Regions from separate parts of the Duganella sp. Leaf61 genome, predicted to be linked through region 1. Evidence: predicted binding sites of a transcription regulator. Region 1 holds the regulator's gene; each other region holds the start of a gene.
The links. The regulator sigma-54, encoded in region 1, starts transcription at its own class of promoters, with help from an activator protein. The targets are predictions, from matches to a motif close to TGGCANGNAANCTGCTTT.
Positions count from the first base shown of each region.

Region 2: the regulator sigma-54 is predicted to act here: its motif matches at 2,509-2,526, upstream of ASF04_RS12650 (TorF family putative porin).
Region 3: the regulator sigma-54 is predicted to act here: its motif matches at 2,525-2,542, upstream of ASF04_RS17140 (DUF2126 domain-containing protein).
Region 4: the regulator sigma-54 is predicted to act here: its motif matches at 2,263-2,280, upstream of ASF04_RS19395 (circularly permuted type 2 ATP-grasp protein).

Region 1 is NZ_LMLM01000031.1:187,767-193,614, forward strand. Features, by position in the region: gene ASF04_RS22635 (SIS domain-containing protein) at 1-588, shown strand, start outside; gene lptC (LPS export ABC transporter periplasmic protein LptC) at 588-1,190, shown strand; gene lptA (lipopolysaccharide transport periplasmic protein LptA) at 1,200-1,802, shown strand; gene lptB (LPS export ABC transporter ATP-binding protein) at 1,804-2,556, shown strand; gene ASF04_RS22655 (RNA polymerase factor sigma-54) at 2,560-4,035, shown strand; gene hpf (ribosome hibernation-promoting factor, HPF/YfiA family) at 4,111-4,470, shown strand; gene ASF04_RS22665 (alginate lyase family protein) at 4,533-5,495, shown strand; gene ASF04_RS22670 (enoyl-CoA hydratase/isomerase family protein) at 5,492-5,848, shown strand, end outside.
Region 2 is NZ_LMLM01000012.1:842,233-848,080, forward strand. Features, by position in the region: gene ASF04_RS12640 (ammonium transporter) at 1-1,280, opposite strand, end outside; gene ASF04_RS12645 (P-II family nitrogen regulator) at 1,291-1,629, opposite strand; gene ASF04_RS12650 (TorF family putative porin) at 1,641-2,411, opposite strand; gene ASF04_RS12655 (accessory factor UbiK family protein) at 2,705-3,004, shown strand; gene ASF04_RS12660 (glycoside hydrolase 43 family protein) at 3,045-4,694, opposite strand; gene ASF04_RS12665 (glycoside hydrolase family 2 TIM barrel-domain containing protein) at 4,691-5,848, opposite strand, start outside.
Region 3 is NZ_LMLM01000028.1:442,948-448,795, forward strand. Features, by position in the region: gene ASF04_RS17140 (DUF2126 domain-containing protein) at 1-2,471, opposite strand, end outside; gene ASF04_RS17145 (transglutaminase family protein) at 2,693-3,487, shown strand; gene ASF04_RS17150 (putative zinc-binding metallopeptidase) at 3,414-4,556, opposite strand; gene kefC (glutathione-regulated potassium-efflux system protein KefC) at 4,679-5,848, opposite strand, start outside.
Region 4 is NZ_LMLM01000029.1:299,711-305,558, forward strand. Features, by position in the region: gene ASF04_RS19390 (alpha-E domain-containing protein) at 1-792, opposite strand, end outside; gene ASF04_RS19395 (circularly permuted type 2 ATP-grasp protein) at 803-2,233, opposite strand; gene ASF04_RS19400 (PRC-barrel domain-containing protein) at 2,355-2,873, opposite strand; gene ASF04_RS19405 (ferritin-like domain-containing protein) at 3,073-3,903, shown strand; gene paoA (aldehyde dehydrogenase iron-sulfur subunit PaoA) at 4,037-4,711, shown strand; gene ASF04_RS19415 (xanthine dehydrogenase family protein subunit M) at 4,708-5,661, shown strand; gene paoC (aldehyde oxidoreductase molybdenum-binding subunit PaoC) at 5,665-5,848, shown strand, end outside.

The DNA of each region.
Region 1 (5,848 bases):
TCCAGCCTGGCCAGCATCGCCGATGTCCACCTCAATGTTGCGGTGGCCAAGGAGGCGTGCCCGATGAACCTGGCGCCCACCACGTCCACCACCGTCACGCTGGCGCTGGGCGACGCGCTGGCAGTGGCCTTGCTCGATCTGCGCGGTTTCAGGGAAGAAGATTTCGCCCGGTCGCACCCGGGCGGCGCGCTGGGTCGGCGCCTGCTGACGCACGTGCGCGACGTCATGCGCAGCGGCGCCGATGTACCGAAGGTGCGCGCCGACGTCAAGCTCACCGACGCGCTGCTGGAAATGACCAAAAAGGGCATGGGCATGACTGCCGTGGTCGATGCCGACGACCAGCCGATCGGCGTGTTTACCGACGGCGACCTGCGCCGCATGATCGACAAGGTGCAGGACTTCACCCAGGTCCTGATCCGCGACGTCATGCACGCCAACCCGCGCAGCATCGCGCCGGAACAGCTGGCGGTCGATGCGGTCGCAATCATGGAACAGTTCCGCATCAACCAGGTGCTGGTGGCCGATGCCGATGGCAAGCTGGTCGGTGCGCTGCACATCCACGACCTCACACGCGCCAAGGTGATCTGATGCCTAACGTACGTAAAAGAACCGCCCACCGCTGGTCGCTCACCTGGATGGTCGTGATCGGCGTATTCGTGGCCGTCGGTACCGGCTGGATGGTGCAGTTGATTAACGAATCGAACCAGGATACGGCGCAGGACAAGTTCCGCAACGAGCCCGATTACATCATCGACCGGTTCAGCGTGGTGCGCATGACCAAGGACGGCAAGCCGGCTTATATCATTTCCGGCGACAAGCTCACCCACCTGCCGGCGGAAGAGGCGTCCGACATCATCAAGCCCTATATCAACACCTTGTCGGCCGAGCATCCGCCGATGACGGTGCGCGGCGACACCGCCCGCGTCGATCAGGACAACTCGCGCGTCAAGCTCGACGGCAACGTCAGCGTGGTGCGCCCGGCCAGTGGCAAGAGCCAGGCCATGAGCCTGACCACGTCCACGCTCACCGTGTTCCCGGACGAACAACGGATGGAAACCGTCGCACCGGTCGAACTGCACCTGGGCAAGACGGTGGCCACGGGCGTGGGCATGACCGCCAACAATGCAACGCTGCAAACCCAACTGGGTGGACGCGGCAAGATCACCGTGCCGCCGCATGCGGCACGCTAAAGGAAGATTATGAGAGCAATCACCAAGCAAACCTTCTGGTCGGCGGCACTGCTGCTGGCAGCACTGGCCATCCCGGCGCACGCCGAAAAAGCCGACTCCAACAAGCCGATCGAAGTGTCGTTCGACCAGGCCGACTCCGACGACGTCAAGCAGATCAAGACCTTCACCGGCAACGTCATCCTCACGCGCGGCACCATCCGCATGACCTCGCCCAAGGCGGTGGTCACGCAAGATCCCGAGGGCTACCAGTTCGTGGTGCTCACCGGCACGCCCGGCGTGCAGGCAACGTTTCGCCAGAAGCTTGACGGCGACACCGACAAATGGGTGGAAGGCCAGGCCGACCGCATCGAATACGACGACAAGACCGAGCTGGTCAAGCTGATTTCCAAGGGCCGCATCAAGCAGCTCGAGTCGGGCAAGGTCACCAGCCAGGTCGATGGCGAGTTCATCTCTTACGACAGCCGCCGCGAAGTGTTCGCGGTCAAGAACAGCAGCAGCGGCGAGAGCAAACCGGGCGCCGGCCGCGGCACCATGGTGATCCAGCCGTCGTCCAAGCGCCCGCCGATCGCGCCGGCGCAGCCGGTGCCTGCCACCCAGCCTGCGGGGAAATGACATGGAGCCTAGTTGCGGTAGCACCCTGATCGTTCGCGGCCTGCAAAAAAGCTATGGCAAGCGCCAGGTCGTGCACGACGTCTCGCTGCAAGTCGATTGCGGCGAAGTGGTGGGTTTGCTCGGCCCCAACGGCGCCGGCAAGACCACGTCGTTTTACATGATCGTCGGCCTGGTACCGTCCGACGCCGGCACCATCGATATCGGCGGCGTCGACGTCTCGTCACTGCCGATCCACCGCCGCGCCTCGCTCGGCCTGTCGTACCTGCCGCAGGAAGCGTCGGTGTTCCGCAAGCTGACGGTGGAAGAAAATATTCGCGCTGTCCTCGAAATTCAAAAAGTGGACGGCAAGCCTTTATCCAAGGCTGACATTACTGAACGGCTCAATACCCTGCTGGCCGATTTGCAAATCGAGAAGCTGCGCGACAACCCCGCGCTCTCGCTCTCCGGCGGCGAACGCCGCCGGGTGGAGATCGCCCGTGCGCTGGCCACCAACCCGCGCTTCGTGCTGCTCGACGAACCATTCGCCGGGGTCGACCCGATTGCCGTGATCGAGATCCAGCGCATCGTGCGCTTTCTCAAGGAGCGACAAATCGGCGTCCTCATTACCGATCACAATGTGCGCGAGACGCTGGGCATCTGCGACCGCGCATATATCATCAACCAGGGCTCGGTGCTGGCGTCGGGCCGTCCGGACGACATCATCGCCGACGAGTCGGTGCGCCGCGTCTACCTGGGTGAACACTTCCGAATGTAATCCATGAAACAGTCGTTGCAACTGCGGACCTCGCAGCATCTCGCGCTGACGCCCCAACTGCAGCAATCGATCCGCTTGCTGCAGCTCTCCACGCTGGAGCTGCACCAGGAACTCGAACAACTCCTGACCGACAATCCCTTGCTCGAGCGGCTCGACGATCCGCTCGACCATTCTCTGCGGCTGTTGTCCGACGGCGCCATCAGCCAGCAGGCGCCGTCCGGCGAAGCACCGTCCGAATCGGGTCCGCAGGAAGCGGCGCCCGCCGGCGAGGCCGACGCCTACGACGGTCCTGCTGCCGATACCGAAAGTACCACCGCCGAAGCGGACATGGACTGGAGCGACGCCGGCCGCAGCAAGGCGCCCGACGACGAAGACGCGCGTCCGCAAATCGAAGCGCACCACTGCACCCTGCGCGAGCACCTGATGGAGCAGATGCGGGTGACCGTGCTCGAGCTGCGCGACCGCGCGCTGGTCGAACTGATCATCGATGCGCTGGACGAAAACGGCTACCTCGAAGAAGCGCTCGACGAGATCCATGCGCGCCTGCCCGAGGAACTGGAAGTCGAACTCGACGAGCTGCAAACGGCGTTGTCGCTGCTGCAAAGTTTCGACCCTGCCGGCGTGGGGGCGCGCAATGCGGCCGAGTGCCTGGCGCTGCAAATCAAGCGCTTGCCCGGCATTCCAATGGTGACGCGACGGATGGCCGTGGCCATCGTCGAAAAGCACCTGACCTGGTTTGCCCAGCGCGATTTCAACAAGCTGAAAAAAGCGCTGCTGTGCGACGACGAAGACCTGCGCGAAGCGCAGACCGTGATCCGCCAGTGCAATCCGCACCCCGGTGCGGCGTTCGCATCCGACGTCTCCGATTACGTGGTGCCGGACGTGATCGTGAAAAAATCGCGCACCGGCTGGCAGGTCAGCCTGAACAACGACGTCATGCCGCGCCTGCGTGTGAACGCCATGTATGCCAACCTGCTCAAGCAGGGCAAAGGTGAGGGCGCCATGGGCGCGCAGCTGCAGGAGGCGAAGTGGCTGATCAAGAATATGCGCCAGCGGTTCGACACCATCCTGCGGGTGGCACAAGCGATAGTAGAACGACAAAAGAACTTTTTCTCGCACGGCGCGGTTGCCATGCGCCCCCTTGTGCTTCGCGAAATTGCTGATACACTGGGTTTACACGAGAGCACCATTTCTCGGGTAACAACTCAGAAATACATGCTGACTCCGCACGGCATGTTTGAGCTGAAATATTTTTTTGGTAGCCACGTCGCCACCGAAGCGGGAGGTGAAGCCAGTTCGACGGCGATACGGGCACTGATCGTGCAACTGACAGGAGCTGAAGACCCTAAAAATCCTTTATCCGACAGTAAGATTGCGGACATGCTGGGAGAACAGGGCATGGTGATTGCGCGACGCACTGTTGCCAAATATCGCGAAGCCCTCAAAATCCCTCCAGTCAGTCTCCGCAAGTCTTTGTAGTGCACTGGTTCCTGCTTACTCAGCAACAATGGGTAAAGCACTAACCGTCAGCGACATTTATCTTTAGGAGTGTGTATGAATCTCACCATCAGTGGACATCATCTCGAAGTGACCGCCGCCATTCGTGAATACGTGCAAAGCAAGCTCGAACGCGTGACACGGCACTTTGATCAAGTGATTGATATTGCTGTCATTCTGACCGTAGATAACCTTAAAGAGAAAACCAAGCGCCAAAAGGCTGAAATCAATCTGCGCCTGTCCGGTAAAACGGTCTACGTGGAAAGCCTGTCGCAAGACCTGTACGCTGCGATCGACACCCTGATCGACAAGCTGGACCGCCAGGTCATGAAGTACAAAGGCAAAGTCCAACAGCACGGCCACGATGCGATCAAGCATCTCCCGGATAACTTCGAACCAGCTGCCGCCGCCCTTTAACAACGGCGCGACACACCAACTAAGGGCGCTGAACGAGCGCCCTTTCTTGTTTTTGGAGCTACATGAAAATTGTTTATCTGGTTTATACCGTTCTCCTTTCCGCCTCCGCTGCTCCCGCCGTCGCCGCCCCCTGCCAGCCGGCGCCGGCCGCCGTCATCGACATCGACGCCAACAGCTACTACAACGACGCCAACCATTCCGTGATCGACCCGGCGCGGCGCGCCAAAAACATCGCCAGCACCGAGCCGGTTGAACAATTCTTGTCTGGTGTCGCCCGCAACGCCAGCCGCTACCAGGCCAACGGCAAGCCGCAAGACGCCGCCTGCGCCTTGAACTGGCTGGACAGCTGGGCTGGCCAGCAGGCCATGCTGGGCAAGATGTCGAGCGAGCAGGCGTATTTCGTGCGCAAGTGGACCCTGGGCGGACTGGCGCTCAGCTATGCGCGCGTGCAGGCAGCTGCCACGCCCGCGCAAAAGAAAGCGATCGAGGCGTGGCTGTCCACGCTGGCCGACGCCACACTGGTCCACGCCGACACCCGCAAGGGCAAGCGCAACAACCATTATTATTGGGAAGGGCTGGCCGTGACTGCCGTCGGCGCCGTCACCCACGACCAGCGCTTATTAACATGGGGCCACGGCGTGTTCGACAACGCCATGGCCCAGGTGGCACCCGACGGCGCGCTGCCGGCCGAGATGGCGCGCGGCGCCAAGGCACTGCACTACCACGCATTCGCTGCCGCGCCGCTGACCATGATGGCGTCCATCCTCAACCTGCAGTCGTCGACGCTGGACCGGCTGGTGACGTTTACGCTGGCCGCTGCGCGCGATCCGGCGGCCATGCAGCAGGCCACCGGCTTCAAGCAGGAAGAAGTGAACGACCTGCCGTTTGCCGTGATCTACGCGCGCCACATGGGGCACCCGCCGGCAGCCGCTGCAAAATTCCAGGCCCGCCTGGGCGGCGATTTAACCTTGCCCAACCCGCTGGAACATTTAGCGTCGTCGAACAAATCCACAGGACAGCCATGAGCGAACATGTATTAACTGCCGTCAGTGACGGCACCGGCGTCATCACGCTCGATCGTCCGCGCGCGCTCAACTCGCTGTCGCTCGACATGGTACGCGCCATCACGCACACCTTGCTGGCCTGGCGCGACGACGACGCCGTGCAGGCGGTGGTCGTGCGCAGCAGCAGCGACAAGGCGTTTTGCGCCGGTGGCGACATCCGCTTCTTCCACGACCTGGGCCGCGCTACGCCGCAGCAGGGCAGTGCGCTGGTCGAGGATTTCTTCACCGAGGAATACGCGCTCAACCACCTGGTCCACCATTACCCGAAACCGTATATTGCGGTGATGGACGGCGTGGTGATGGGCGGCGGCATG
Region 2 (5,848 bases), on a different contig from region 1:
ACGCCGGTCAGGATGGCGCCCAGGATGCCGCCCACGCCGTGCACGCCGAACACGTCCAGCGAGTCGTCGGCGCCGAGCAGGCGTTTCAGGCCATTCACGCCCCACAGGCAGATCACGCCAGCGAGCAGACCCATGATCAGCGCGCCCATCGGACCGACAAAGCCGCAAGCCGGGGTAATCGCGACCAGGCCCGCTACCGCACCCGAAGCGCCACCCAACATCGATGGTTTGCCTTTGAAGATCCATTCAGCGAAGACCCACGACACGGTGGCAGCTGCGGTGGCCAGCAGGGTGTTGATGAAGGCCAGGGCCGAGATGTCGCCAGCTTCCAGCGGCGAACCGGCGTTGAAACCGAACCAGCCGACCCACAGCAGCGAAGCGCCGATCATGGTCATGGTCACCGAGTGCGGCGCCATCGATTCGCGGCCGTAGCCGACGCGTTTGCCAATCACGTAAGCACCGACCAGGCCGGCAACAGCGGCGTTGATGTGCACCACGGTACCACCAGCGGTGTCGAGCGCGCCGTGCTGGAACAGGTAACCGGCTTTGGCGGTTTCGGTCGCCAGGGTAGCGGCATCCTTGATCGCGTCAGGACCGGTCCAGAACCAGACCATGTGGGCGATTGGCAGGTACGAGAAGGTGAACCAGATCACCACGACCAGCAGGACGGCGGTGAACTTGGCGCGTTCGGCAAATGCACCGACGATCAGCGCGCAGGTAATCGCTGCGAACGTGGCCTGGAAGGCAACGAACATGAACTCCGGAATTACCACACCCTTGCTGAAGGTGGCGGCATAGGCGAAGGTGCCCTTGACCGGATCGTAGATATTGTTGAGGAAGGTGCGGTCATGCAGGTTGCCGAAGAATGCATTGCCTTCGGTAAACGCCAGCGAGTAACCGTAGATACACCACAACACGACGATCACGGCGAAGATCATGAAGATCTGCATCAGGATCGACAGCATATTCTTGGAACGGACCAGGCCGCCGTAGAACAGGGCCAGGCCGGGAATCGTCATCATGACTACCAGCAGCGTGGCAACCATCATCCAGGCGTTGTCGCCCTTTTGCGGCGTGGGCGCGGCGGCAGGCGCGGTTTCAGCCACGGCGGCGGTGGCCGCCACAGGCGCAGCGGCGGGTGCAGCGGCAGCTTCCGGTGCAGCGGCGGTGGCGGCGGCCACCGGCGCATCAGCCGGCTTGGCATCTTGCGCATGGATCGGTGCGGCAAGAGCGAACAGCAGAGATACCCCAGCTAGCAACGTTGTTATAGTTTTCTTCATCTAAATCCCCTTAAAGAGCTTCGTTGCCGGTTTCGCCGGTACGAATACGGATCACCTGTTCCAGGTTGTACACAAAGATCTTGCCATCACCGATTTTGCCGGTGCGGGCTGCGCCTTCGATCGCTTCGATTGCCTGCTCGACGATGCTGTCGTCAACCGCCGCTTCGATCTTGGTCTTCGGCAGGAAGTCCACGACGTACTCGGCGCCGCGATACAGCTCGGTATGTCCTTTTTGACGACCGAAACCCTTCACCTCGGTCACCGTAATGCCCTGCACGTTGATGGCCGACAGGGCTTCGCGGACTTCATCAAGCTTGAACGGCTTGATAATGGCGGTAATCATTTTCATGAGAGCCTCGCTTAGAAAGTTTTGGAAATAGTCACAACTGCGCCCGATTTACCGAGGTTTTTGCCGTTGCGGCCGACGTATGCATCGGTATTGGTCTTGACGCCGGCAACCGACACCGAGAACACGCCGAAGTCCTTGGTCACGCCGACCTTGTAGTCGCTATAGCTGACCGGGCCATTGTTCTTGACGTTCTGGTGGCCGGCATGGAGGTTGAGCACATAGCCGTCATAGACGTCATAGTTGAACTGGCCGTCGAGGTAGCCGCTGTTCTTGCTGTCAGGCGTGCCGAACAGGTTGCTGGTCGAGTGCGAATACTTGATCGAGAACGGGCCAGCACTCACCTGGGCGTACAATTCGAAGGTATTGGCGCTGGTGGCGAGCTTGTTCGAAGGATAGGCGTAGTACAGCGCGCCGACGTCGTAGGCGAAGGTGTCATTGATCTGGCCGCGTTTGCCGGCATAGACGTCGAATTCATACGAGGCATCGCCGCCGCCGTCCTTGATCCACTTGATATTGGTGGCCCAGGCCCCCACATATACACCGGTGGGGTTGTTGACATAATCAACACCGCCCTGCACGGCTGGTTGCAGACGGGTTTGCGAAATGCCGCGGTAACGGTAATCGCTGACAACGGCGACGTTATAGGAAATCTGGTTGTCTGGTACGGCTTCGGCAGCGGGTTGCGCTTCCTGGGCCTGCGCCGAGGCGCTAATGGTGGCGAATGCCAAAGTCAACGCTGCTGCTGTCAGGGTTCGGGTCAGGCTTTTGTTTTGGCTCTTCATCATTTTGTCCTTGTAGTTATCGAAACTGAATACAGATACTAGGTGCGATGCGGGTAAAATCCTTGTGAAGCGAAGCGTTAAGCATTCCCTGGCTTCTATAGCAGAATGCGTGCCAGCTAACGTTGCCTGGTAGATAGCAGCTTTGGCTGCTTTGTCATGGGCGACAGGGCGCCGCCTCTGACAAAAGTGATAATTTGGAAGGAAAGTTGGCCGCGCTGTTTGAATTTGCACCACATCGATACACGGACGCACTTCAATGGTGCATCCGTCCCGCCACCAGATCAAGGAATATTATGGATATGAATACTTTTTTTAACGACTTGCAGAACAAGATCTCCAAGGCCGTCGAAAATTCGCCCGCCAAGGACATCGAAAAGAACGTCAAGTCCATGATGACCCAGGGCTTCTCCAAGCTCGACCTGGTTACCCGCGAAGAGTTCGATATTCAGACCCAGGTGCTGGCCAAAACCCGCGCCAAGCTGGAAGCTCTGGAAACTCGCCTGGCGGCGCTGGAGGCGAAAGCCGCACCGGTCCAGCCGGCTGCAGTGTCGCCTGAACCTAAAGTGGAGATCGCCAAGGGCGAGGTGCTGTAAGCAAGCTGCCGGCGGGTAATCTGCCGGCGTATTGTTGAAATTATTTGCCGACGCGGAAGTAGTCGGCATCGAGATATGCCGGGGCGCCGCTGGCTCCCGGCACCCGCGTCGCCAGCAGGCCCACTTGCGCCCCCACCCAGCGTCCGACGCTGGCCGTGAACGGCTGCCCCGCCAGTGTGTACTGCTTGCCATCCTGGCTGTACGAGAAGCGCACCACCGCACCGTCGCTCACTTGCGCCCGCAGGTACAGCGCCTGTTTATCCGTACGGTTGTTCCCTCCCTGGTCCACCGGCCGTAACACCTGCACCTGCTCCTTGCAGGCGGCAGCCGGTTCCGCGCAGGTTGCCAGCACCAGCTCCCTGCCATTTTTGCCCTGCTGCACGCCGATCCACGCGTATTGAATCCCCAGCACCACCAGGCCCGCGCGGCTCAGGTCGCCATGAACCTCAATCCGGGTATCGACCGTGAAGGCCGGCGCCGGGAATTTTTGCGTCAGCACGGAAGGCACGTCGCGCACGCTGCCGGCAACCGGCGCCGCCTGCGCATGCAACCGCAAACTGCCCTGCTTGGCCGTGAGTTCATACCAGCCCGGCGCCTCGTTGGCGTTCCATTGCCATTGCAGCCCCAGCTTGGCGGCGTTGAATTCGTCGCCCGCCGGTGGCGCCTTGATGCCGCTGTCCTTGCCGGCCGGCTTGTCGTGCACCAGCACCGGCTCGCCCGTGCCCTTGCCATCCTTGTCCTCGCCGATCACCGGCCAACCGTCGTGCCAGCGCATCGGCTGCAAGTGGACGATGCGGCCGTACGCGCGCTTGTCCTGGAAGTGATAGAACCAGTCGCGTCCTTTCAGATCATCGACCCACGCGCCCTGGTGCGGGCCGTTGGTGGTGGAGGCCCCCTGCGCCATCACGATGCGGTCCTGGTACGGCCCGGCGATGGTGCGCGAGCGGAATACCGACTGCCAGCCGTGTTCCACGCCACCGGCCGGCGCGAAGATGTAGTAGTAGCCGTCCTTCTTGTAGAACTTCGGACCTTCCAGCGTGGTGTAGCCACTGAGCTTGTTGCCGTCGATGATGTCCTTACCGCGCTGGTCGAGCAGCGTGCGCGCCTCCGGGTCCATCTCGCGCAAGGTCAGGATGTTGTTGAAGCCCGCGCGGCTCCTGGCCCACGCGTGCACCAGGTAGGCCTTGCCGTCGTCGTCCCACAGCGGCGACGGATCGATGATGCCTTTTCCGGGCAACAGCAGGTGCGGCTCGCTCCACGGTCCGGCAAAGCTGGTGGCGGTGATCACGTACACGCCGAAATCGGGATCGGGATAGAAGATCCAGAATTTGCCGGCGTGATGGCGCAGCGACGGCGCCCACACGCCCTTGCCCGGCTGCGGCGTGGCGAATGCCTGCGCCGGCACCAGCTTGGGCAGCGCATGGCCCACCAGTTCCCAGTTGACCATGTCGGTCGATTGCAGCAGCGGCAGCCCCGGCGCGTTGCTGAAGCTCGACGCGGTCATGTAGAACGTGGCGCCCACGCGGATGGCGTCGGGATCGGAATAGTCGGCGTACAGGATCGGGTTCTGGTAGCGGCCGTTGCCGAGGTCGGCCACCCACGGGCCGCCCGGTTGTGCGGGAGTTTGAGCAATCGTCCACGGCGCGCTGCACAGCAGCGCCAGCGCGGCGGCGGTTGTCATTATTTTCATTTTGTCTCCTGCGGTTTGGCTGCAAGCGGCGCGATGGTAAAGCTGTAGCTGGCCGGTTCGAGCTTGATGCGGTACTTGACGTGAGCGCGGCCGGTGAGGTTCCAGCCGGTGTCGCCGCCTACGCCGCTCTGGGCCAGGTCGATCAGCAGCGAGCCGTCGCCATGCGGTGCAATCTCCGAGCTTTTCCAGGCGCCACGCGGACGCAGGTACAGGTCTTCGTACGGGAACGCCAGCGCGTTGACCGACAACGGCGCGGCGCCCTTGACGGTGATGCCGCTGCCCTGGGAGTTGAATAGCGACAGCCAGCGCACGCCGGTCTTGTTGCCGCTTTCCTGCGGACGGCTATAGCCGTGGTACTGGTCCGCCACCTTGCCGGTGTAGCGGCCGATGGCGTAGCCGGTGGCGCGGTCGGCATACGATTCCTGCGGTCCGCGTCCGTACCACTCGATGGTGTCGAGCGTGTTGTCGTTGTCGAAGCGCAGGCCCAGGCGCAGCGGATCGGGCAAGTCGTCGCGCAGCGGCGTAAACGTCGCCGCCACACCGAGCGCGCCATCGGCATCAAGGGTATATGTCGTTTCCCAGTGGGCGGCGCCGGCGCCAAAGCTGTACAAGACTTTTGCCCGGTTGCCGTCCAGCGTGACCGAGCGCACGTGGCGCTGTTCCGAGAAGGTCTTCCAGACCTGGTGCGTCTTGTCCACGCCCGCGCCTTCGTCGTTGTCGATCAGCCCGCGCCAGAAGTTCGGTGCGCCGCCCTTGAGCACGGTCTTGCCGTCTACCGCGTAGTCCACCAGGCCGGTTTTCGCATCGAGCCGCAGGACGGCCGGGCCGCCAGCGAGTCGGATGTCGTCGCCCGCGCGCGTTGGCTGCGCCGCTTTGGCCGTCGCCGCCGGTTTGGAAGCTGGCACCGTGACGAACTGCGACCAGCCCACCACCGTGCCAGCCGCCACGCCCTTGACCGAATCGGTGCGGGCTTTGGCGCGCAAGGTCACCAGTTGTTCGCCGCCGGTCGAGCGCAGCTTGGGCAGCCTGATCTCGATCTGGCGGCTGGCGCCCGCAGCGACGGCCGGCACGGTCAGCGCACCGCGCGTGACCTCGTTGCCGTCGTTGGTGAGCACCCAGTCGAAATCGAGGTCGGACGTGTCGCGGAAGTCGTA
Region 3 (5,848 bases), on a different contig from region 1:
CCGGTCAAATCGACCAGCATATTGCGCAGCAGGCGATCGACCATCCACGGCTTGTCGCCGTCGTGCATGGTCGGCAGTACCTGGTCCATCTGCTGGAAGGCGATCGCCAGTTCGTACAGGTTGTCGTCGCGCGCTTCATCGACGCGCGGCGCCTGGCTGGTCGGCCCGATGAAGGTGCCCGAGAACAGGTACGACAACGCCGGGTGCACCTGCCAGTACGTGATCAGGCTTTTGAGCAGGTCGGGCCGGCGCAGCATCGGGCTGTCTTCGGCCGTGGCGCCGCCCAGCGTGGCGTGGTTGCCGCCGCCGGTGCCGGTATGGCGGCCGTCGAGCATGAATTTTTCGGTGCCCAGGCGCGTCAGGCGCGCTTCCTGGTACAGGGTGGACATGTTATAGACCAGCTCATTCCAGCTGGCCGCCGGATGGATGTTCACCTCGATCACGCCGGGATCGGGCGTCACGCTGAGCAGCTTGATGCGCGGGTCGCGCGGCGGCGCATAGCCTTCGAGGCGCAGCTTGAGCTTCAGCCTCGACGCGGTGTTTTCCACGGCGGACACCAGCGCCAGGTAGTCCTCGATGCGTTTGAGCGGCGGCATGAAGACGTGCAGGCGGCCGCCGCGCACTTCCACGCACAGCGCGGTGTGGATCACGTCGCGGGCGGCGGGGTCTTGCGGCGTGCGCGCCTTGGCCTGCTCGGCCGACTTGCCGGCGGCCAGGCCCAGTACCGGGCGCTTCTCTTTTTTGGTGACCGGCAGCGCGCCGCGCGGGGAAAACGGATCGACATCGAACTCGAGGTCGGCCTCGCGCTCTTCCGGCAGCACCCATGGCAGCGTGGATAGCGGCAGGCGCAGGCCCATTGGCGAATCGCCCTCGAGCAGGTACAGGTGCTCGCGGCGCAGCGGCCAGGCCGACGTGCGCCAGTTGGTGCCCAGCATGACCGACGGGTCGTAGTCGGCCGCTTTTAACGGCAGCACGTAGCCGGCCACCTGGCCCAGGCCGCGCTCGAGCAGGCGCGCCAGGCGGCGCCGCTCTTCCGGTGATGTCAGATCAGCCTGCAACGGATCGATATTGCGCGGCAGGGCCTGCTCGCGCTGGGTTTGCAGCAGCACGTCCTCGTAGGCAGCGATCGGGCTGTTGGCGGGCAGGCGCAGGGTTTTCGTCAGTTCGGCGATGAAGCTGGCCGCTTCGTCGCTGCCATAGCCGTCGTTGACGTGATCGTCGGAGAACAGCGACGCGTCGAACCACATCGGCTGGCCATCGACGCGCCAGAAGATATTGAGGGCCCAGCGCGGCAGCGGCTCGCCCGGGTACCATTTGCCCTGGCCGTAGTGCAGCATGCCGCCGGGCGCGAAGTGGTTTTTCAGGCGGTGCATCAGGTTGCCGGCCAGCTCGCGCTTCTTGTCGCCGTGCGCCAGCGTGTTCCATTCGGCGCCGTCCATGTCGTCGATCGAGACGAAGGTCGGCTCGCCGCCTTGCGTCAGGCGCACGTCCTGGCGCTTGAGGTCGGCATCGACCTGCTGACCCAGCTGGTCGATCTTGTGCCAATCGGCTTCCGAATACGGTTTGGTCACGCGCGGGTCTTCGTGGATGCGGGTGACCGTCATCTCGTGGAAGAACGTCACCTCGGCCCGGTCGGTATAGCCACTGACCGGCGCGGCCGACGACGGCATCGCCGTGCAGGCCAGCGGAATATGGCCTTCGCTGGCCAGCATGCCGGAGGTGGGGTCGAGGCCGATCCAGCCGGCGCCGGGGATGTACACCTCGGTCCACGCGTGCAGGTCGGTAAAATCTTCGGCGGCGCCACTGGGGCCGTCCAGCGCTTCCTGGTCGGCGCGCAGCTGGATCAGGTAGCCGGACACGAAACGCGCCGCCAGCCCCAGTTCGCGCAGGATCTGCACCAGCAGCCAGCCGGTGTCGCGGCACGAGCCCGACCGTTTTTCCAGCGTGTCTTCCGGCGTTTGCACGCCCGGTTCCATGCGCAGCAGGTAAGCGATATCGAGCTGCAGGCGCTGGTTAATCGCCACCAGGAAGTCGTTGGTGAGGATCGGTTCTGCCAGCAGCGCGGCGCGGGCCGACGCCACCCATTCTTTCAGCAGTGGGCCTGCCGCTTCGGTGCGCAGGTAGGGGCTCAGTTCGGCAGTCAGTTGCTCCGGGTAGGCAAACGGGAATTTCTCGGCGTATTTTTCCACAAAGAAATCGAACGGGTTGATGACCGTCATGTCGGCCACCAGGTCCACCGTGAAGTCGAGCACGTCGGTTTTTTCCTGGAACACAAAACGGCCGATGTAATTGCCGTACGGGTCTTGCTGCCAGTTGATGAAGTGATCGTCGGGTTGCACCGTCAGCGAGTACGACAGGATCGGAGTGCGCGCGTGCGGAGCCGGGCGCAAGCGTACTTCGTGCGGCGACAGGTTGACCAGGCGGTCATAACGGTAACTGGTCTTGTGGTGCAGCGCGATACGGATAGCCATGCGGAATGCCTTTTCGATGTGGGCGCGACCTGTTTCATCGCGATGTGCTTAATTAAGCATGATTCATACCTGATATCTCAGCGTAACACGCCGCGCACCGCAGGCACGTTTCTTGATAATAGTGTCGATGCTAAGATGCGTGCACCGTGTTCACCTCGGCGCATCGGGCAACGTGCGCCATTATGGTGCAGACCACTTCGATATTGAAAGCGATACTCCCCATGTGGCTGCGTACTGCCTGCAAACTTGCGTTCACCCTGGACGGCCCCACGCCGTTTATCCTGATGTTGCGCGCGCGCAGCGGCGCCCAGCAATGGGTGGCGCGCGAGTCCTATACGCTCACGCCAAGTGTGCCGGTGGTGGAGTTTACCGATATGTATGGCAACCTGTGCCAGCGCGTGGTGGCGCCGGCCGGCGAATTTTCGATCGAGACATCGGCCGACGTGATGACCGCCGACGAGATCGACGTGGCGCCCGGGGCGCCGTTCGACGCGGTGCAGCACCTGCCCGACGCCGTGCTGACCTTCCTGCTATCGAGCCGCTATTGCGAATCCGAGCAGTTCACCACCATGGCGAACGAAATCGTAGCCGATGTGGCGCCCGGTTACGACCAGGTAGCCGCGATCAGCGACTGGATCCGGCGCGAGGTGCGTTTCGATCCCAATACGCTGTATGGCCAGATGACCGCCACCGAGGTCAACCTGCGGCGCGAGGGCGTATGCCGCGACCTGGCGCACCTGGGCATTGCCCTGTGCCGCAGCCTGTGCATTCCGGCGCGCATGGTGGTCGGGTATTTGCACGAGCTGGTGCCGATGGACCAGCATGCCTGGTTCGAGGCCTGGGTGGGCGGCCGCTGGTACACCTTCGACCCCACCCAGGACACTGCGCGCGGCGGCCGTGTCACGCTCGCTTACGGACACGATGCCGCCGACGTGGCGATCTTCAACCAGTTTGGGCCAGCGTCGCCACCGGTGCTGATGCAGGTGTCGGTGGAGCTGCTGGACGCGCCTGCTTGATGCCGGTGGTTTTGTAGGAAGCAACCACCTTGTGGACGAAGGTCAGCTTCTCCAGCACCGGCGTGCTGAGCTTGAACGGATACGAGTCCGGCATGCCGATGCTGCGATTCAGACTGTTGAGCACGTAAGTCAGCGCGAACCAGTCGGAGATGGTGTCGTCAAAGGTGTCCAGCCTGGTCGGCAAGGTGACGCCATCGAGCGACGGCTCGTCGGCCTTGGCGGGCTTGAGCGACAGGCCGCACGAGTGCGCCGTTTCCAGCGTATCGATCATGTGCAGGTAGTGGGCCCAGGTTTCGGCCCAGTCTTCCCACGGGTGCGAGCTGGCATAGCTGCTGACGAAACGCTCTTCCCAGTCGGCGACCGGGCCATTCTCGTAATGGCGCTTGAGCGCTTCGCTGTAATCGGCGCGTTCGTCACCGAACAGGGTGCGGAAGCTGTCGATCCACGGCGTATCGACCACCAGCCGGTCGAAATAATAATGGCCGCTCTCGTGGCGGAAATGCCCGAGCAGCGTGCGGTAGCGCTCGTGCATCTGCTCGCGCGTGCGTTCGCGCTCGGCCGGATCGGCTTCGGCGATGTTCAGGGTGATCAGGCCGTCGTCGTGGCCCGTCATCACGCATTCGTCAGGGGTGGCGCCATCTTCCAGGAACTGGAATGCCAGGCCGGTTTCGGGCGCATCTTCTTTCGAGTCCGGCGTCAGGTTGAGCGCGGCCAGCGAGAACAGCAGGCGGCGCTTGGCGGTTTCCAGGCGTGACCAGAGAATGTGGTTCTTTTCCGACGACAGGGCAGGAATGACCACCGTCAGCTGGCAAGACTCGCACAGGTCGTGCGCGTCGTCGGCCGGTATCATCCAATTGCACACATTGTGTTCCACGTAGTTGCTGCACTGTTTGTACAGCTTGCCGGCGTCTTTCTTGTTCAGACTGCTCCACAGGCCGTTATCGGCCGGTTCGTAGGCGTTGATGGTGCGCAGTGCCGGCTCGAAGCCGAGCATGCTCTCGCAGTTGGAACAGTGGGTATTTTCGAAAAACACTTGCTGGGAACATTTGTCGCAATGAAACGTTTTCATGGGGCACCGGGTTGAGAGAGGTTGTGAGGGTTTTGTTATTGTAGTTTCACAATCTACCAGCAAAATTGGCAGTGCAATGGTCGTGTAAGACTATGCCTCGCAATCGTGCGCGGGGTGCGCCATCAGTCAGTTTTCAACGTGCCCGCCTGCTCGGCGTCCCTGAACGCCGCCGCGTCGCCCGCCATCATTTCTTCAAGTTCCAGGCGGCCCTTGCGCGTGATCGACACCATTTCGTCCTGGTCTTGCTGGTGCGGATACACTTCCAGCAGGGTTTTCAGGTTGTGGTTGCGGAAGATGCGCGTGGCCTGTTCCGCGCGTTCGGTGCTGAAGCCCAGTTGTTGCAGCACCTTGCCGCCCAGTTGCAGCGATGCCTCGAAAGTTTCGCGTTCGATCAGCGTCACGCCACGGTCGAGCAGCGCGTAATAGTGCGACACGTTGCGGGCGCGCGCCAGGATGGTCAGGGCCGGGTAGCGTTCGCGCACGGCGTCCACCAGTTCCAGGCTCTCGTCCACGGTATCGATGGCGATCACCAGCGCGCTGGCCTTGCCGATGCCGGCCGCTTCCAGCAGGTCGATGCGGGTGGCGTCGCCATAAAAGACTTCGTAGCCGAACTTGCGCAGCAGTTCGATCTGGTCGGGATCGTGGTCGAGCACGGTCACGCCGATGCGGTTGGCCGACAGCAGGCGGCCGATGATCTGGCCGAAGCGGCCGAAGCCGGCAATGATCACCGGATTTTCCACCGCGATCTGGTCCGCTTCGCGCTTCTTCTTTGCCGTGCGCAGGCGCGGCGCCACCAGCCTGTCGTGCAGCAGCAGTAGCAGCGGCGTGGCCACCATCGACAGCGTGACCACGAGCACCAGCAGGGCGGACGTGGCGGGCGGCAGCACCTTGGCGTCCACGGCCGTGCCGAATACGACGAAGGCGAATTCGCCTCCTTGCGACATCAGCATCGCAAAGAACAGGCGCTGGCCGCGCGGGATGTCGAACCAGAACGACAGCCCGTACAACATGCCACCCTTGATCAGCAGCAGGGCGCAGGTCAGGCCCAGTACCAGCCACGGCTGCGCCAGCAGCAGACCGAAGTCGGCCGACATGCCCACCGCCATGAAGAACAGCCCCAGCAGCAGGCCCTTGAACGGCTCCAGGTCGCTGATCAGCTGGTGGCGGTACTCGGAGTCGGCCAGCAGCACGCCGGCCGTGAACGTGCCGAGCGCCAGCGACAGGCCCACCCATTCCATCAGCAGGCAAATGCCGATGATGAGCAGCAGCGCAAAGCCGGTAAACAGTTCGCG
Region 4 (5,848 bases), on a different contig from region 1:
ATCGGCCGACACATCGTTGCGCACTTCGCCCAGGTTGTGTACCACCTCGTCCATGCACGCCAGCAGCGAACGCGGCATGTCGGCACGCAGCATCAGCAGTTCGGCGATGCGCGCCGGGGTGATCACGTCGCGGTACACCTTGCGATAGATTTCGAAACCCGAGACCGAACGCAGCAGCGCGCCCCAGTAATAAAAATCGCGCTGGTTCATGGCGTCGCGCACGGCCGGCGCGGCGGTACCGCTGTGGAACTTGACGTCGAGGATGCGCGCCGTGTTGTCGGCCCGCTCCAGGAAGGTGCCCAGGCGGATGAAATGCACGGCCTCGTCGCGCAACATGGTGCCCAGCGTGACGCCGCGCGACAGGTGCGAGCGGTACTTGACCCATTCGAAAAACTTGCTCGGGTCGTCTTCCAGCATATTGGTCTTCAGCATTTTCTGCATGTCAAGCCAGGTCTGGTTCTGGGTTTCCCAGACCTCGGTGGTCAGCGTGCCACGCACGGCGCGGGCGTTTTCGCGCGCTTCGGTCAGGCACGAAACCACCGAAGACGGATTGGCGGGATCGCGCACCATGAAGTCGATGACTTCGCGTGCACCGAGTACATCGTAGTGCTCGGCAAAGCGGTGCTCCAGTTCGGAAATACCGAGCAGGGCGCGCCAGACCTGGGCGTTATCTTCATCGGACTGCGGCAACATGCAGGTTTGCACATTGACGTCCAACATGCGGGCGGTGTTCTCGGCGCGCTCGGTGTAGCGCGCCATCCAGAACAGGTGGTCGGCGGTGCGGCTTAACATGGGTGTCTCCTTAGCGTTCCAAAATCCAGGTATCCTTGGTGCCGCCGCCTTGCGACGAGTTCACCACCAGCGAGCCTTCCTGCAAGGCCACGCGCGTCAGGCCGCCGGGTACCATCGAAATGGTCTTGCCAGACAACACGAACGGCCGCAAGTCGATATGGCGCGGCGCGATGCCGTCCTCCACATACGTCGGGCAGGCCGACAGGGCCAGCGTGGGCTGGGCGATATAGCCGTTGGGGTTGGCCAGCAGGCGGGCCCGGAAGTCTTCGATCTGCTGCTTGGTCGAGGCCGGTCCTACCAGCATGCCGTAGCCGCCGGCGCCGTGCACTTCCTTGACCACCAGGTCGGGCAGGTTGGCCAGCGTGTACGCCAGATCCTCTTTCTTGCGACACTGGTACGTCGGTACGTTGTTGAGGATCGGTTCTTCCGACAGGTAAAACTTGATCATGTCGGGCACGAACGGGTAAATCGACTTGTCGTCGGCCACGCCGGTACCGATCGCATTGGCCAGGGTAACGCGGCCGGCGCGGTACACTGACAGCAAACCGGGCACGCCCAGCGAAGAATCGGGACGGAACGCCAGCGGATCGAGGAAATCGTCGTCCAGGCGGCGGTAAATCACATCGACCCGCTTGGGGCCGCGCGTGGTGCGCATGAAGACCGTGTTATCGCTGACAAACAAATCCTTGCCCTCGACCAGTTCCACGCCCATCTGCTGGGCCAGGAACGCGTGTTCGAAGTAGGCCGAGTTGTACATGCCGGGGGTCATTACCACCACCACCGGGTCGGTAATGCCCATCGGCGCGACCGAGCGCAAGTTGTCGAGCAGCATGTCTGGATAATGATCGACCGGTGCAATTTTGTTGCGCGCGAACAACTCCGGGAACAAGCGCATCATCATCTTGCGGTCTTCCAGCATGTACGACACGCCGGACGGCACCCGTAAATTGTCCTCCAACACGTAAAACTCGCCTTCGCCGGCGCGCACGATATCGACCCCGGCAATATGGGCGTAGATGTCGGAGGCGACATTGATGCCTTGCATTTCCGGTCGATACTGGGCGTTCTTGTAGATCTGCTCTGCCGGGATCAGGCCGGCCTTGACGATATTCTGGTCATGATAAATATCATGGATAAACATATTGAGCGCTTTAACGCGCTGCACCAGGCCGGCCTCCATCTGCTTCCATTCGGCAGCGGTGATGATGCGGGGGATGGTGTCGAACGGAATCAGCCGTTCGGTGCCGGCGTCGTCGCCGTAGACGGCAAAAGTAATACCCACCCGGCGGAAGGTCAGATCCGCCTCCGCCCGCTTGCGTTCGATGGTATCGGGCGACTGGCGTTGCAGCCAGCCACAAAACTCACGGTAATGCTCACGCACCTCGGCGCTGGCGTTGTGTGCCAGGCCATCTGCGGTCATTTCATTGAAAAATTTTCCCATAATATAACTTCCCCCTGTTGAGTGCAGTTATATCAAGAAACATGCCAGAAGACCCGCACGATTATGGTGCATAAAAAAAGCACGCGACCAGCGCGTGCTTTTTCGGTGGTAATTTTAAGACTTACAGGTTGCCAAGTCCCGAACCACGGCTGCTCGAATAGCCGGGATCGCTCTGCAGGCTGCCGTTGCCGGCGCTCATCACGCTGCCGCTGGCGGTACGGCCGCCGGGCATGGCTTGCTGGGTGCCATAGAAATCGTGAATCTGGGTGGAGAATTCGGAGCTGGCCATGTCGGGCCAATTGTCCTTGTCGAAGCCGGGAGCGTTCTTCAGGTGGTCTTTCGACACGTTGAGCAGGAAGCGCTTGTTGACGGTGTCGAGTTGCAGCGCTTCCCATGGCACCGCAAACAGCTTGTCGCCCATGCCCAGCCAGCCGCCGAACGACAACACGGCGTAGGCCACATTACCCTGGCGCATGTCGAGCATGATTTCCTTGATGTCGCCCAGGTCTTCTTCCTGCAGGTTGTACACGTCTTCGCCGATGAGGGTGTCGGCGCCCATCAGACGCGGGCCGGGGCCGTTGTCGATGTCTGCATAATCGGTGTTGTAAATGCCGTAGGTGTCGCGGTCGAGGTAGCTCATGGTGGTCTCCTGATGGTTGGGGGATACACGCTGGCTTCCGGCGCTTTCCGCCGGGTGTGTAGCGCAGCACAGGACCGATGATGCGGTGAGCTCGCCGAGACGGCTATAGGTGCACGCGCGGCACGACTGTAGGACCAGGATGAGTAACTGAGGCACATAGCAAGATGCTACACTCGTGCCTTTGCTCTCCCGTATTTTCATGTCCTTGCCCCCATACGCTCACAGCGCCGAACTGCGCACCCGCGCCTTGCACTGCCTGCTGCAATCGGACCCGTTCGAGAAAGTCGCCGCCGTCAACGCCCTGGCCGCAGCCGTTCGTGCCGGCAGCTGCGCGCCCGATCCCGCCGCGCAGCTTCAAGCGCCGGCCGACCGGCCGATACCAGGTCGCCCGGACTTGCCGGAACTGGTGCTGCCGTCAGCACTGGGCAAGCGTTCGATGAACACGGTGGAAGGGCGCGCCATGCTGATCCACGCGCTGGCCCACATCGAATTCAACGCCATCAACCTGGCGCTCGATGCGCTGTGGCGGTTCCCCGATCTGCCTGCTGCCTACTACACCGATTGGCTGAAAGTGGCGCAAGAGGAATCGCTGCACTTTTCGCTGGTGGCCGCGCACCTGGTGACGCTCGGCTATGCCTACGGCGACTTCACCGCCCACGGCAGCCTGTGGGAAATGGTGGCCAAGACCACCGGCGACGCGCTGGCGCGCATGGCCCTGGTGCCACGCGTGCTGGAAGCGCGGGGGCTGGACGCCAATCCGCCGATGCGCGCCAAGATCGCCCAGGCCGGCGACTTGCAGGCCGCTGCCATTCTCGACATTATCCTGGACGACGAAATCGGCCACGTCGAGATCGGCAACCGCTGGTACCGCCACCTGTGCCACCAGCGCGGGCTGGAGCCGCGCGCGACGTTCGCCGCGCTGTGCGAGGAATACTGGGCGCCGGTGCCGCGTGGCCCGTTCAATCTCGAAGCGCGCCGCCAGGCCGGTTTTACGGAAGAGGAAATCGCCGACCTTTGCGCCAATAAGTAGTATCACGTAAGCCGCACTAACCTGCAGTCAACAGTGCGGATGTCGTCCTGATAATGCGATTAAGATGCTTTGACTCATCCGGCCACAAGTCGTCGATGAATCATTACTCACAATCTAGCCACAGGACGAATCGATGATGAACGACCTTAGCGATGTAAAAATCACCCGGCGCGACCTGCTGATCGCAGGCGCCATTACCGCCACTACTGCCGCCGTTCCGTCGGTGACCGGCGCTCAAAACAACAGCAACTCCGGCGGCGGCAATGGCGGCGCGGCGCAAGCGGCTGCCGCCCCCGTGATCAACAAGGTCACGCTGGTGGTCAATGGCCAGTCGCGTGCGGTGGACGTCGATACCCGCACCACCTTGCTCGACGTACTGCGTGAAAACATGCACCTGACCGGCACCAAGAAGGGGTGCGACCATGGCCAGTGCGGCGCCTGCACCGTCATCGTCGAAGGACGGCGCATCAACTCCTGCCTGTCGCTGGCCGTGATGCACGACGGCGACAAGATCACCACCATCGAAGGCCTGGGCACGCCCGACAAATTGCACCCGATGCAAGCGGCGTTCGTCAAGCACGATGGCTACCAGTGCGGCTACTGTACCCCCGGCCAGATCTGTTCGGCCATCTCGGCCATCGAGGAAATCAAACAGGGCATCCCGAGCCACGTCACCGCCGACCTTAACACCAAGCCGCTACTCAGCAGCGAGGAACTGCGTGAGCGCATGAGCGGTAATATCTGTCGCTGTGGCGCGTACTCCAACATCATCGACGCCATCAACGACGTCGCCGGGAGCCGCGCATGAAAGCCTTTAGCTACGAACGCGCCAGGACCCCGGCTGAAGCAGCGGCCGCGATTGCCCGCCAACCGAATGCGAAATTCATCGCCGGCGGCACCAACTTGCTCGACCTGATGAAGCTCGAAATCGAGGCGCCCACGCACCTGGTGGACGTCAACGGCATCGGCTTCGACAAGATCGAAGCGACAAAAGAAGGCGGCCTGCGCATCGGCGCGCTGGTCCGTAACACTGATCTTGCCGCCGACCAGCGCGTGCGGCGTGACTACGCCGTGCTGTCGCGCGCCTTGCTGGCGGGTGCCTCGGCGCAGTTGCGCAACAAGGCCACCACGGCCGGCAACCTGCTGCAACGCACGCGCTGCCCATACTTCTACGACACCAACCAGGCGTGCAACAAGCGTCAACCGGGCAGTGGCTGCTCGGCCATCGGCGGCTTTTCGCGCCAGCACGCGGTCGTCGGCACCAGCGATGCCTGCATTGCCACCCACCCGAGCGACATGGCCGTGGCCATGCAATTGCTCGATGCGCGCGTGGAAACCGTGAAAGCCGACGGCGCCACCCGCACCATCGCCATGGCTGACTTCCACCGTCTGCCGGGCAACACGCCGCACATCGAGACCGCGCTTGAACCGGGCGAACTGATCACGGCGGTGACCTTGCCCAAGCCGCTGGGCGGCAAGCACTATTACCGCAAGGTGCGCGACCGCTCGTCGTACGCATTCGCGCTGATTTCGGTGGCGGCCGTGGTGCTGCCGGACGGCACCGGCCGCGTGGCCCTCGGCGGTGTCGCCCACAAGCCGTGGCGTTTGCCGGCGGCGGACTCCAGCGTGGCGCAAGGCGGCAAGGCCGTGGCCGACCAGTTGCTGGCCGGCGCCCGCACCACCGAAGACAACGCCTTCAAGATCACCCTGGTCCAGCGCACGATCTCCGCCGTGCTGGCGGAAGCGAAGAAAGCCTAAGCCATGAAATTTACCACTCCCGCTACCACCAATCCGATCGACCAGCTGAAGGTCGTCGGCAAGCCGCTCGACCGCATCGACGGCCCCATGAAAACTACCGGCACCGCGCCGTATGCCTACGAGCAGCACGCGGTGGCGCCGAATGCCGCCTACGGCTACGTGGTCGGTTCGTCTATCGCCAAGGGCA